DNA from 3 places in the Methylobacterium sp. NPDC080182 genome. Region 3 is predicted to be linked to each of the others. Evidence: predicted binding sites of a transcription regulator. Region 3 holds the regulator's gene; each other region holds the start of a gene.
What was found. The regulator PhoB, encoded in region 3, activates phosphate uptake and scavenging genes when phosphate is short. The targets are predictions, from matches to a motif close to TGTCATNNANCTGTCAT.
Positions count from the first base shown of each region.

Region 1: a site for PhoB is predicted at 1,668-1,684, ahead of ACQKQD_RS14015 (UDP-2,3-diacylglucosamine diphosphatase). Genes of this name have one in related genera too.
Region 2: a site for PhoB is predicted at 1,535-1,551, ahead of phnC (phosphonate ABC transporter ATP-binding protein). Genes of this name have one in related genera too.

Region 1 covers NZ_JBNNWO010000007.1:83,910-87,176, forward strand. The annotation lists gene ACQKQD_RS14010 (glycosyltransferase family 4 protein) at 1-791, opposite strand, end outside; gene ACQKQD_RS14015 (UDP-2,3-diacylglucosamine diphosphatase) at 802-1,599, opposite strand; gene ACQKQD_RS14020 (aminotransferase class V-fold PLP-dependent enzyme) at 2,137-3,267, shown strand, end outside.
Region 2 covers NZ_JBNNWO010000014.1:11,282-14,548, forward strand. The annotation lists gene phnD (phosphonate ABC transporter substrate-binding protein) at 1-539, opposite strand, end outside; gene phnC (phosphonate ABC transporter ATP-binding protein) at 643-1,491, opposite strand; gene ACQKQD_RS23095 (chloramphenicol acetyltransferase) at 1,606-2,226, opposite strand; gene ACQKQD_RS23100 (DUF1045 domain-containing protein) at 2,219-2,905, opposite strand; gene ACQKQD_RS23105 (ceramide glucosyltransferase) at 2,931-3,267, opposite strand, start outside.
Region 3 covers NZ_JBNNWO010000016.1:61,392-64,658, forward strand. The annotation lists gene pstB (phosphate ABC transporter ATP-binding protein PstB) at 1-546, shown strand, start outside; gene phoU (phosphate signaling complex protein PhoU) at 656-1,375, shown strand; gene phoB (phosphate regulon transcriptional regulator PhoB) at 1,498-2,193, shown strand; gene ACQKQD_RS25375 (protein-disulfide reductase DsbD family protein) at 2,373-3,267, opposite strand, start outside.

The DNA.
Region 1 (3,267 bases), on a different contig from region 3:
ACGATACCGAACGTGTCGGTGAGGCTCGGGAAGACGAAAACGTCGCAGGCCGCGTAGACCGCCGAGAGGTCCGCGCCGGTGCGGGTGCCGAGGAAGTGCGCCGCCGGCGCGAGCGCCTGCAGCCGCGCGCGGTCCGGACCGTCGCCGACCACCACCTTCGTGCCGGGCAGGTCGAGGGCGAGGAAGGCCGCGACGTTCTTCTCCACGGCGAGCCGACCGACGTAGAGGAACAGCGGCCCCGGCAGGCCGGCGAGTTCCGCCGGCACGGGCGTCCCGGGCTCGGCCGGCCGGAACCGCTCCGTGTCCACGCCCCGGGTCCAGCGCATCAGCCGGCCGAAACCCCGCGCCGCGAGTTCGCCCTGGAGCGAGGCGGTGCTGACCATCGTCCCGCGGGCGGCGCCGTGGAACCGGCGCAGGTACGCGTAGGACCACGCCTCCGGCACCGGGGCGCGGGCGGCGAGGTATTCCGGGAAGCGCGTGTGGTAGCTCGTCGTGAAGGGCAGGTCGTGCGCGAGGCAGTGCCGGCGCGCCGCGAGGCCGACCGGCCCCTCCGTGGCGATGTGCACGTGGCTCGGCCGCTCGGCCCGCCAGCGCGCCGCCACCCGCTCGCGCCCGGCATAGGCGAGGCGGATCTCCGGGTAGCCCGGCAGCGGCAGCGAGCGGAAATCCGCCACGGACAGCAGCGTCGTGGCGAAGCCGTGCTCCGGCGCGCGCCGGACCATCTGCTCGAGGGAGCGCACGACGCCGTTCACCTGGGGGTGCCACGCGTCGCTGGCGATCAGGAGCTTCACGGCGGCGCCCTCACGCCACCGCGCGCCGGCCCGGCAGGGGCTGCGGCACGACCTCGGCCTCCCGCGCCCGCAGGAGGCTCGGGTAGTGCAGCACCTCGATCCGGCCGTCGTAGTGCTCCACGAGCCCGGTGCAGGATTCCACCCAGTCGCCGGTGTTGAGGTAGCGCAGGTCGCCGATCGGCCGGTCCGCGGCGTGGTGGATGTGGCCGCAGATCACCCCGTCGGCGCCCTGGCGGCGGGCCTCCTCGGCCAGGATCGTCTCGAAGCGGCCGATGAAACTCACGGCGTTCTTCACGCGCAGCTTCGCCCAGGCCGACAGCGACCAGTAGGACAGGCCGAGCCGCCGCCGGACCTTGTTGATCAGCGTGTTGAGGGAGAGCGCCAGCGTGTAGGCGCCGTCGCCCAGATGGGCGAGCCACGGCGAGTGGCGCACCACCATGTCGAACTGGTCGCCGTGGATGACGAGGTAGCGCTTGCCGTCCGCCGCCTCGTGGATCGCGGTCTCGGCGAGCTCGATGCCGCCGAAGCTCGTGCCCACGTAGTCGCGCAGGAACTCGTCGTGGTTGCCGGGCAGGTAGACGATCCGCGCGCCCTTGCGGACCTTGCGCAGGAGCTTCTGCACCACGTCGTTGTGCTCCTGCGGCCAGTACCAGCCCGAGCGCAGCTGCCAGCCGTCCACGATGTCGCCGACGAGGTAGATCGTGTCGGCGTCGTAGTCCTTCAGGAACGACAGCAGCAGGCCGGCCTGGCAGCCGCGCGTGCCGAGATGCAGGTCGGACAGGAACAGCGTCCGCACGCGGACCGGCATCTCCTCAACCTCGGCCACGGCATCCTCTCCCGGCGGCTGAACGGTGCCGGGATCCAGAGCGCGATCCGATCTCAGTTTGATGACGCGGGTTCCGACGGGGCGGAAAGACTTCGGTGTGCGGTGCCGCGAAGCCTCTCAACCGGAGCACGACTTCGTTGCGGCGCACAAAAAATTTTTTTGGCAAGTTCCGGAAGTTTTTCCGGTTTTCCTTTCGAGCCTCACCGCCTCATAATACCAAGAACCGGCCGCTCGGCACGAGCACGGCCGGACCTTGACAGGAAGGCGGCGAGGACGGCCCTGGAGCCGTTGGACGGGACGGCAATTCGGAGGCGACCGGCGCGCGGGGGCGCGCCGCGACGCGAGCGGCGTGAGGCCGCCTGCCGCTCCGCGGAGACCCCCCGATCACGGCAGAGGATGGCGTTCGAGGGGGTGCGGCGCGAGCCGCTCTCGACGGCGCCGGACCGACTCCCTGAGGACGCTTGGACAACCCGGCGCGGGTTCACGCCCGCGCGCAATGGACTTTTCGGAGGAAACATCATGGCCGCAACCCGGCGCCCCGGTCGCAACCACCTCTTCATCCCGGGCCCCACCAACATCCCGGAGCGCGTCCTGCGCGCCATGCACGTGCCGTCGGAGGATCACCGCTCGCCGAGCTTCCCCGAGCTGGTGAAGCCGCTCCTGCAGGACTCCAAGATGGTGTTCGGCTCGACCGCCGGGACGGTCATCCTGTTCCCGTCCTCGGGCACCGGCATCTGGGAATCGGCCCTGTCCAACACCCTCTGCCGCGGCGACACGGTGCTGACCTCGCGCTACGGCCAGTTCAGCCACCTCTGGGTCGACATGGCCCAGCGCCTCGGCCTCGACGTGGTCGTCCAGGAGGAGGAGTGGGGCACCGGCGCCGATCCGCAGAAGATCGAGGAGGCCCTGCGCGCCGACAAGGACCATAAGATCAAGGCCGTCATGGTCGTCCACAACGAGACCGCCACCGGCGTCACCAGCGACATCGGCGCGGTGCGGAAGGCGATCGACGCCGCCGGGCACCCGGCCCTGCTGTTCGTGGACGGCATCTCGTCGATCGGCTCTCTGCCGTTCGAGATGGACGCGTGGAAGGTCGACTGCGCCATCGCGGGCTCGCAGAAGGGCTTCATGCTGCCGGCCGGCCTCGGCCTGATCTGCATCAGCCCGAAGGCGCTCAAGATCGCCGAGAGCGGCACCGGCCGCAACGACCGGCTCGGCCACGCCTACTTCGCCTGGAAGGATCAGCTGGCCGCCAACGCCACCGGCTACTTCCCCTACACCCCCGTCCTGCCGCTGCTCTACGGCCTGCGCGAGGCCCTGGCGGTCGTGAAGGAAGAGGGGCTGGAGAACGTCTACCACCGCCACCACGTCCTCGCCGAGGCGACCCGCCAGGCGGTCGCGGCCTGGGGCCTCAAGCCCTGCGCCAAGGAGCCCAAGTGGAACTCCGACACGGTCACGGCGATCGTGGTGCCGGAGGGCGCCGACGCCGCCAAGGTGATCACCCACGCCTACGAGCGCTACAACCTCTCGCTGGGCGCCGGCCTGTCGAAAGTCGCCGGCAAGGTGTTCCGCATCGGCCACCTGGGCGACCTGAACGAGCTGTCGCTGCTGGGCGCCATCGCGGGCGCCGAGATGGCCATGCTCGATTGC
Region 2 (3,267 bases), on a different contig from region 3:
TGGCTGCCCGCGTAGAAGGTCTTGCCGAAGAACTTCTCGACGTCGTAGCCGGCCCGCTTCAGGAAGAAGCGCGGCGCCTGGTTGCCGGAGGTGGAGTTCGGATCGACCAGCGCGAGGTTCTTGCCCTTGAGATCCTCGACGGTCTTGTAGGGGCTGGAGGCCAGCACGTAGACCACCGAATAGTAGCCCGAGGCGCCGGTCTCGTGCTTCTGGTTGACGATCGGCTCAATCTTGACGCCGGTCATCACGGCCCGCGCGAACGAGGCCGGCCCGTACCACGCGATCTGGATGTTGCCGGCGCGCTGGCCCTCGATCACCGCGGCGTAGTCGCTCGCCACCCGCAGCTTCACCGGCACGCCGAGGGTCTTGGTCAGGTAGGCGGTGAGCGGCGCCCAGCGGTCGGCGGTGCCCGAGGCGTTCTCGGCCGGGATCACGCCCAGCGTCAGCTCCGGATACTGGGCCTTCCAGTCCTGGGCGGCGGCCGGCAGGCCGAGGAGGGCGAGGGCCGCGGCGGCGGCGAGGGTGCGTCGGGTGATCATCGGGTCGTCCTTCGTGGCGTCGGCGAGGTTCGGCCGGCCGGAGGCCGGTCGGGCGTTTCCGAACAGTTTCGTTGGCGGTTTCTGTTGGGGCCCGGGGCCCGGGTCAGGCGCCGAGGGCGGCCTCGCGGACCGGGCGTACCGGTACGAGACCGGGCCGGCCCGGCATCGCGGCTCGCTGCTCCGCCTCGCGCTGCGCGGAATCGTCCAGAACCTCGCCGGCCTCCAGGCCGTAGAGCCGGCGCGCCACGTCCTCGGTGAGGTCGAAGGGGCCGCCCTCGAACACGACCCGCCCGGCCGCGAGGCCGACGAGGCGGTCGCAGTAGGCGCGGGCGAGGTCGAGGGAGTGCAGGTTGCACAGCACCGTGATGCCGTAGCGCCGGTTCACGTCGGCGAGCGCGTCCATCACGAGCCGCGTGTTGCGCGGGTCGAGCGAGGCGACCGGCTCGTCGGCGAGCAGGATCTCGGGTTCCTGCACGAGGGCGCGGGCGATGGCGACGCGCTGCTGCTGGCCGCCCGACAGGCCGTCGGCCCGCTGGCCGGCGAACTCGCCCATGTCGAAGCTCTCCAGGGCGGCGAGGGCCATGGCGCGGTCCTCGGCGGACCATTGCCGGAGCAGGGCGCGGTGGGTCGGCACGTGGCTGAGGCGCCCCATCAGCACGTTGGTCATGACGTCGAGCCGGCCGACGAGGTTGAATTGCTGGAAGATCATGGCGCAGCGGGTGCGCCACTCGCGCAGCGGACGGCCGCGCAGGGTGGTGACCTCGCGGCCGTCGTGGAGGATGCGCCCCGAACTCGGATCCACCAGCCGGTTGATGAGGCGCAGCAGCGTGGACTTGCCGGCACCGGACCGGCCGATCACCCCGACGAAGCTGCCGGGCTCGATCCGGAGCGACACGCCGTCGACGGCGCGTCGGTCGCCGTACTGGCGCGTGAGATCCTCGATAACCAGCATGCCACCATCCGCCGGGGAACGGCCGCACGTAGACGCCGGTTTGACGACGATTGGATGACGTATTCGGAACGATTATATTTGCCGGCGCAGCATCTCGGCTTTTCGATAGCCGACTTAATCTTCGTGGCGCTCCAGGAATGCTTCGATGGGCAGCCCGCGGAAATCCGGCAGCGCCCGGCGCAGGCGCTCGTGGTCCCAGTCCCACCACGCCAGGCGGGTCAGACGGTCAGCGACCACCTCGGGGAAGCGGCGCCGGACCGGCCGGGCGGGATTGCCGACGACGATCGTGTAGGGCTCGACGTCGCGGGTGACGATGGCGCCCGCCCCCACCACCGCGCCGGTGCCGATCGTGCGCCCGGGCAGGACGACCGCGCCGTGGCCGATCCAGACGTCGTGGCCGATCGCCACCGGGCTCGCCCGGCGCCGGTCGAAGAAGGCGGGCTCGTCCAGTTCCTCCGGCCAGTAGGCGCGCGCCCGGTAGGTGAAGTGCGCCTGCGACGCCCGCTCCATCGGGTGGTTGCCGGGATTGATCCGCACGCTGGCGGCGATCGAGCAGAACTTGCCGATCGCGGTGTAGATCACCTCGCCGTCCTCACCGATGTAGGAATAGTCGTCGAGGGTCGTCTCGGTGAGGCGGGTGCGGGCGCCGACCTCGGTGTAGCGGCCGAGGCGGCTGTCAACGACCCGGGCGCTCGGATCGAGCGCGGGTTCGAGGCCGAGGGGGCGGTCAACCACGGGCCTCTCCGAAGGGCAGGCGCGCCAGGAGCCGGAACGGTCCCGACCCGTCCTGGGTCAGGAGGCTGACGGCGTCGATCCGCAGGGGCTCCGGTCCCGCGGCGGCGTAGGCCTCGGACAGGCGCCGGTGCCAGAGGTCGCGCTCCGCCTCCGGCAGGGCGTCGGTCAGGGTCATGTGGAAGCGGAAGGCCTCGAACACGTAGGGGTAGCCCCAGCGGTCGAGGAGCGCGCGGCCGCGCGGGTCGAGGCGCTCCGGCCGGCGCTTGGCGCGCTCGGCCTCCGTGAGCGGTGCCCGGAACGGGTCGAGGGCGGCGACGCACTCGGCGGCGAGGAGCCCGAGTTCCGGCGGGGGTGTCTCCGGCACCAGGGCGAGGAACGGCCCGAGGGCGGCGACCCGGAGCGGCCCCACCGCCACCGGCGGGTGCGCGGCCGCGAGGGCGCGGGCGGCGGCCACGAGGTCGGCCTCCCCGGTGCCCGGGGCGAGGCGCAGCGGCGCCTTGAGGGTGGCGTGGAACCCGTAGACCCGCGCGCCCGCCGTGACGGGTGCGAGATCGCCGAGCCCCTCCGGGTGCGGGACCGGCAGCCCGGTGACGTTGTCGGTGCCGAGGATCGCCCGGCCGAAGCCTTCGAGGCGCGAATCCGGGGCGGGCAGCCAGTAGAGGGCGTAGCGGCGCGACACGTCAGGGCCTCCGATCGCCGGGCGGTCAGGCCGTCGGCGCGTAGGTGCGCGCGTCGGCGGCCCGCCGGGGGCGCACGTCCATGGCATTGCCCCGCCACACGATGGCGCTCCGCATCCAGGCGCCGACCCAGATCGCCGGGATCAGGGCGTCGCGCGCCAGGAAGGCGGCCAGCGTGCGGGGCGAGCGGTGCCAGCCCGCGCGGAGAGCGAGCCGGTGCTCCGCGGCATAGCACAGGGCGGCGAGGCCTGCAGCGCCCGCGAGGCCCGCGAGGCTTCCGGCCCAGAGGGCGACGAGGAGCGCCGGCAGCAGGACGCCGCTGCCGATCTCGGGGGCGAAGAACAGCGGGAAGGTCACGCGGCGC
Region 3 (3,267 bases):
GAGAACATCCTCAGCCCCTCCGTCGACCTGAACGAGCTGCGCTCGCGCATCGGCATGGTGTTCCAGAAGCCGACGCCGTTCCCGATGTCGATCTACGACAACGTGGCCTTCGGCCTGCGCCTCTACGAGAAGCTGCCGAAATCCGAGCTCGACGGCCGGATCGAGGAATCCCTGCGCAAGGCCGCCCTCTGGGACGAGGTGAAGGACAAGCTCCGGCAGCCCGGGACCGGCCTGTCGGGCGGCCAGCAGCAGCGCCTGTGCATCGCCCGGACGGTGGCGCAGAAGCCGGAGGTGATCCTGTTCGACGAGCCGACCTCGGCGCTCGACCCGATCTCCACCGGCCGCATCGAGGAGCTGATCGAGCAGCTGCGCGACGAGTTCACCATCGTGATCGTCACCCACAACATGCAGCAGGCGGCGCGCATCTCGCAGTTCACCGCCTTCATGTATCTGGGGCAGCTCGTCGAGTTCGGTCCGACCAACCGCATGTTCATGAACCCGACGGAACGCCGCACGCAGGACTACATCACCGGCCGCTTCGGCTAGTCTGCCGGGCCGCTCCGGTCCCGGGACCGCCGCTCGCGTCTCCGGCGCGCCGGCGGGTCCCGCAAGCCTCCCGGAGGGCCGTCCCCGGGACCCCATCGAAGGATCCGCCATGCCCGGCCATATCGTCACCTCCTACGACACCGACCTGGAGAACCTGCGTCGCTCGATCTCGGAGATGGGCGGCGTCGCCGAGAAGATGACCGCGGAGGCGACCGACGCCCTCGTGCGCCGGGACGACACGCTCGCCCAGGCTGTGATCCTCGCCGACAAGCGCCTCGACGCGCTGCAGCGGGACATCGAGGAGCGCGCCGTGCTGCTGATCGCCCGGCGCCAGCCCCTGGCGATCGACCTGCGCGAGACCATCTCGGCGATCCGCGTCTCCGGCGATCTGGAGCGGATCGGCGACCTCGCCAAGAACGTCGCCAAGCGCGTGGTGGCGATCTCCGATCAGGCGCCGGCCCAGAAGATCGTGCTCGGCGTGCGCCACATGAGCGACCTCGCCGAGGGTCAGCTGAAGGACGTGCTCGACGCCTACGGGAGCCGCGACGTCCAGGCGGCCCACGACGTCTGGGAGCGCGACGGCGAGATCGACGCCCTGTACAATTCCCTGTTCCGCGAGCTCCTGACCTACATGATGGAGGATCCGCGCAACATCTCGTTCTGCACGCATCTCCTGTTCTGCGCGAAGAACGTCGAGCGCATCGGCGACCACACCACCAACATCGCCGAGACGATCCACTACCTCGCCACGGGCGAGACGCTGGCGGGTGACCGGCCGAAGAACGACGCGTCGAACTACGCGACCGTGGACGGCGTGCAGGCGCCGTGAGGCGCCGACCCCGGCGCCTTCCTGTGGGCGCGGCCGGGGTCACTCTCCGTGCGGGTTGAGGCGGGGCGGCGCCTCCTGCACCATCCGGTGACCGCCCGCAGAACGAGTTTTCGAACGTGAGCATGCAAGTCCTGATCGTCGAGGACGAGGAGGCCCTGAGCACGCTGCTGCGCTACAACCTGGAGGCCGAGGGCTTCCTGGTGGATTCGGCGGCGCGCGGCGACGACGCCGAGCTGCTCCTGGCGGAGCGGATCCCGGACCTCGTCCTGCTCGACTGGATGCTGCCCGGCCTCTCGGGGATCGAGCTGTGCCGTCGGATCCGGGCGCGCCGGGAGACCGAGCGCCTGCCGGTGATCATGCTCACCGCCCGCGGCGAGGAGGGCGACCGCGTCCGCGGGCTCGGCACCGGCGCCGACGACTACATCGTCAAGCCGTTCTCGGTCCCGGAGCTGCTCGCCCGGATCCGCGCGCTCCTGCGCCGGGCCAAGCCCGCCCACGTCTCGGACCGGCTGGCGGCGGGCGACCTGGAACTCGACCGCACCGGCCACCGCGTCCGCCGCGGCGGCGAGGAGCTGCATCTGGGCCCCACGGAGTTCAGGCTCCTGGAATTCCTGATGCTGGCGCCGGGCCGGGTCTTCTCCCGCGAGCAGCTCCTCGACGGGGTGTGGGGCCACGACGTCTACATCGACGAGCGCACCGTCGACGTCCATGTCGGGCGGCTGCGCAAGGCGCTGAACGGCCCGCGCCAGACCGACCCGATCCGCACGGTCCGGGGCTCGGGCTACGCCTTCGACGAGACCTTCTCGCTGGAGGCCTGAGGCGGCCTCACGGGCCGTCCGGATAGGACTTCGCTCCGGCGCACCGTCATCGCGAGCGCAGCGAAGCGACCCAGGGCGGCGGAACGCCGGTGAGCGCGGCGCTGCTGGGTTGCTTCGCTCCGCTCGTAAAGACGGTGGGACGGGCCCGCGAAGATTCGCGCGTCCCGGTCTCCAGGGACTCAGCGCGCCAGCGCCGCGCTCCGGCCCGAGGCGGCCGGCACCGCCTCCAGCGCCGCCAGGACCGTCCCCTCGGTGAGGATCTGCGGCAGCACCTGGGGCTCTCCCGTCCCGGTATAGAGCAGGTAGAGCGGGACGCCGCTGCGCCCGTGCTTCTCCAGGAGGCGGGTGATCTCGGGGTTCTGGTTGGTCCAGTCGCCCTTCATGTAGGTCACGCCGCGCTCGGCCATCGCGGCCCGCACGGCCTTGGTGTTGAGCGAGGTCGCCTCGTTGACCGCGCAGGTGATGCACCACGCGGCGGTCATGTCCACGAAGACGGGGCGGTGCGCGTCGAGCAGGGCGTCGAGGCGCGCCTGCGTGAACGGCTCGATCCCGTCGGCGGCGGCCTGCGCGGCCGGCGCGGCGCGGTCCCGGGGCAGGGTGACGGCGAGGGCCCCGACGGCGATCAGCGCCAGCGCGGCGGCGGCCTGCGCGACCCGGCCGGCCCGCGGCGGGGCGGCGCGGCCGTGCTCCCAGGCCCAGGCGGCGAAGCCCACGAGGACGAGGCCGATCAGCGCCGCCAGCAGCCCGCGCGGGTCGACCTGCTGCGCCAGCACCCAGATCAGCCACGCCACGGTGGCGTAGACCGGGAAGGCCAGCACCTGCTTGAGGGTCTCCATCCAGGCGCCCGGCCGCGGCAGCGCCCGCAGGGCCGGCGGCCAGAGGGTCAGGAGCAGGAAGGGCAGGGCGAGGCCGAGGCCGAGGCTCGCGAAGACGGCGAGCGCCACGCCGGCGCTCTGGGTCAGCGCGAAGCCCACCGCCGAGCCCATGAACGGCGCCGTGCAAGGCGTCGCCACCAGGGTCGCGAGCACGCCGGTGAAGAACGAGCCGCTCAGGCCGCCGCGCCGGGTGAGGCCG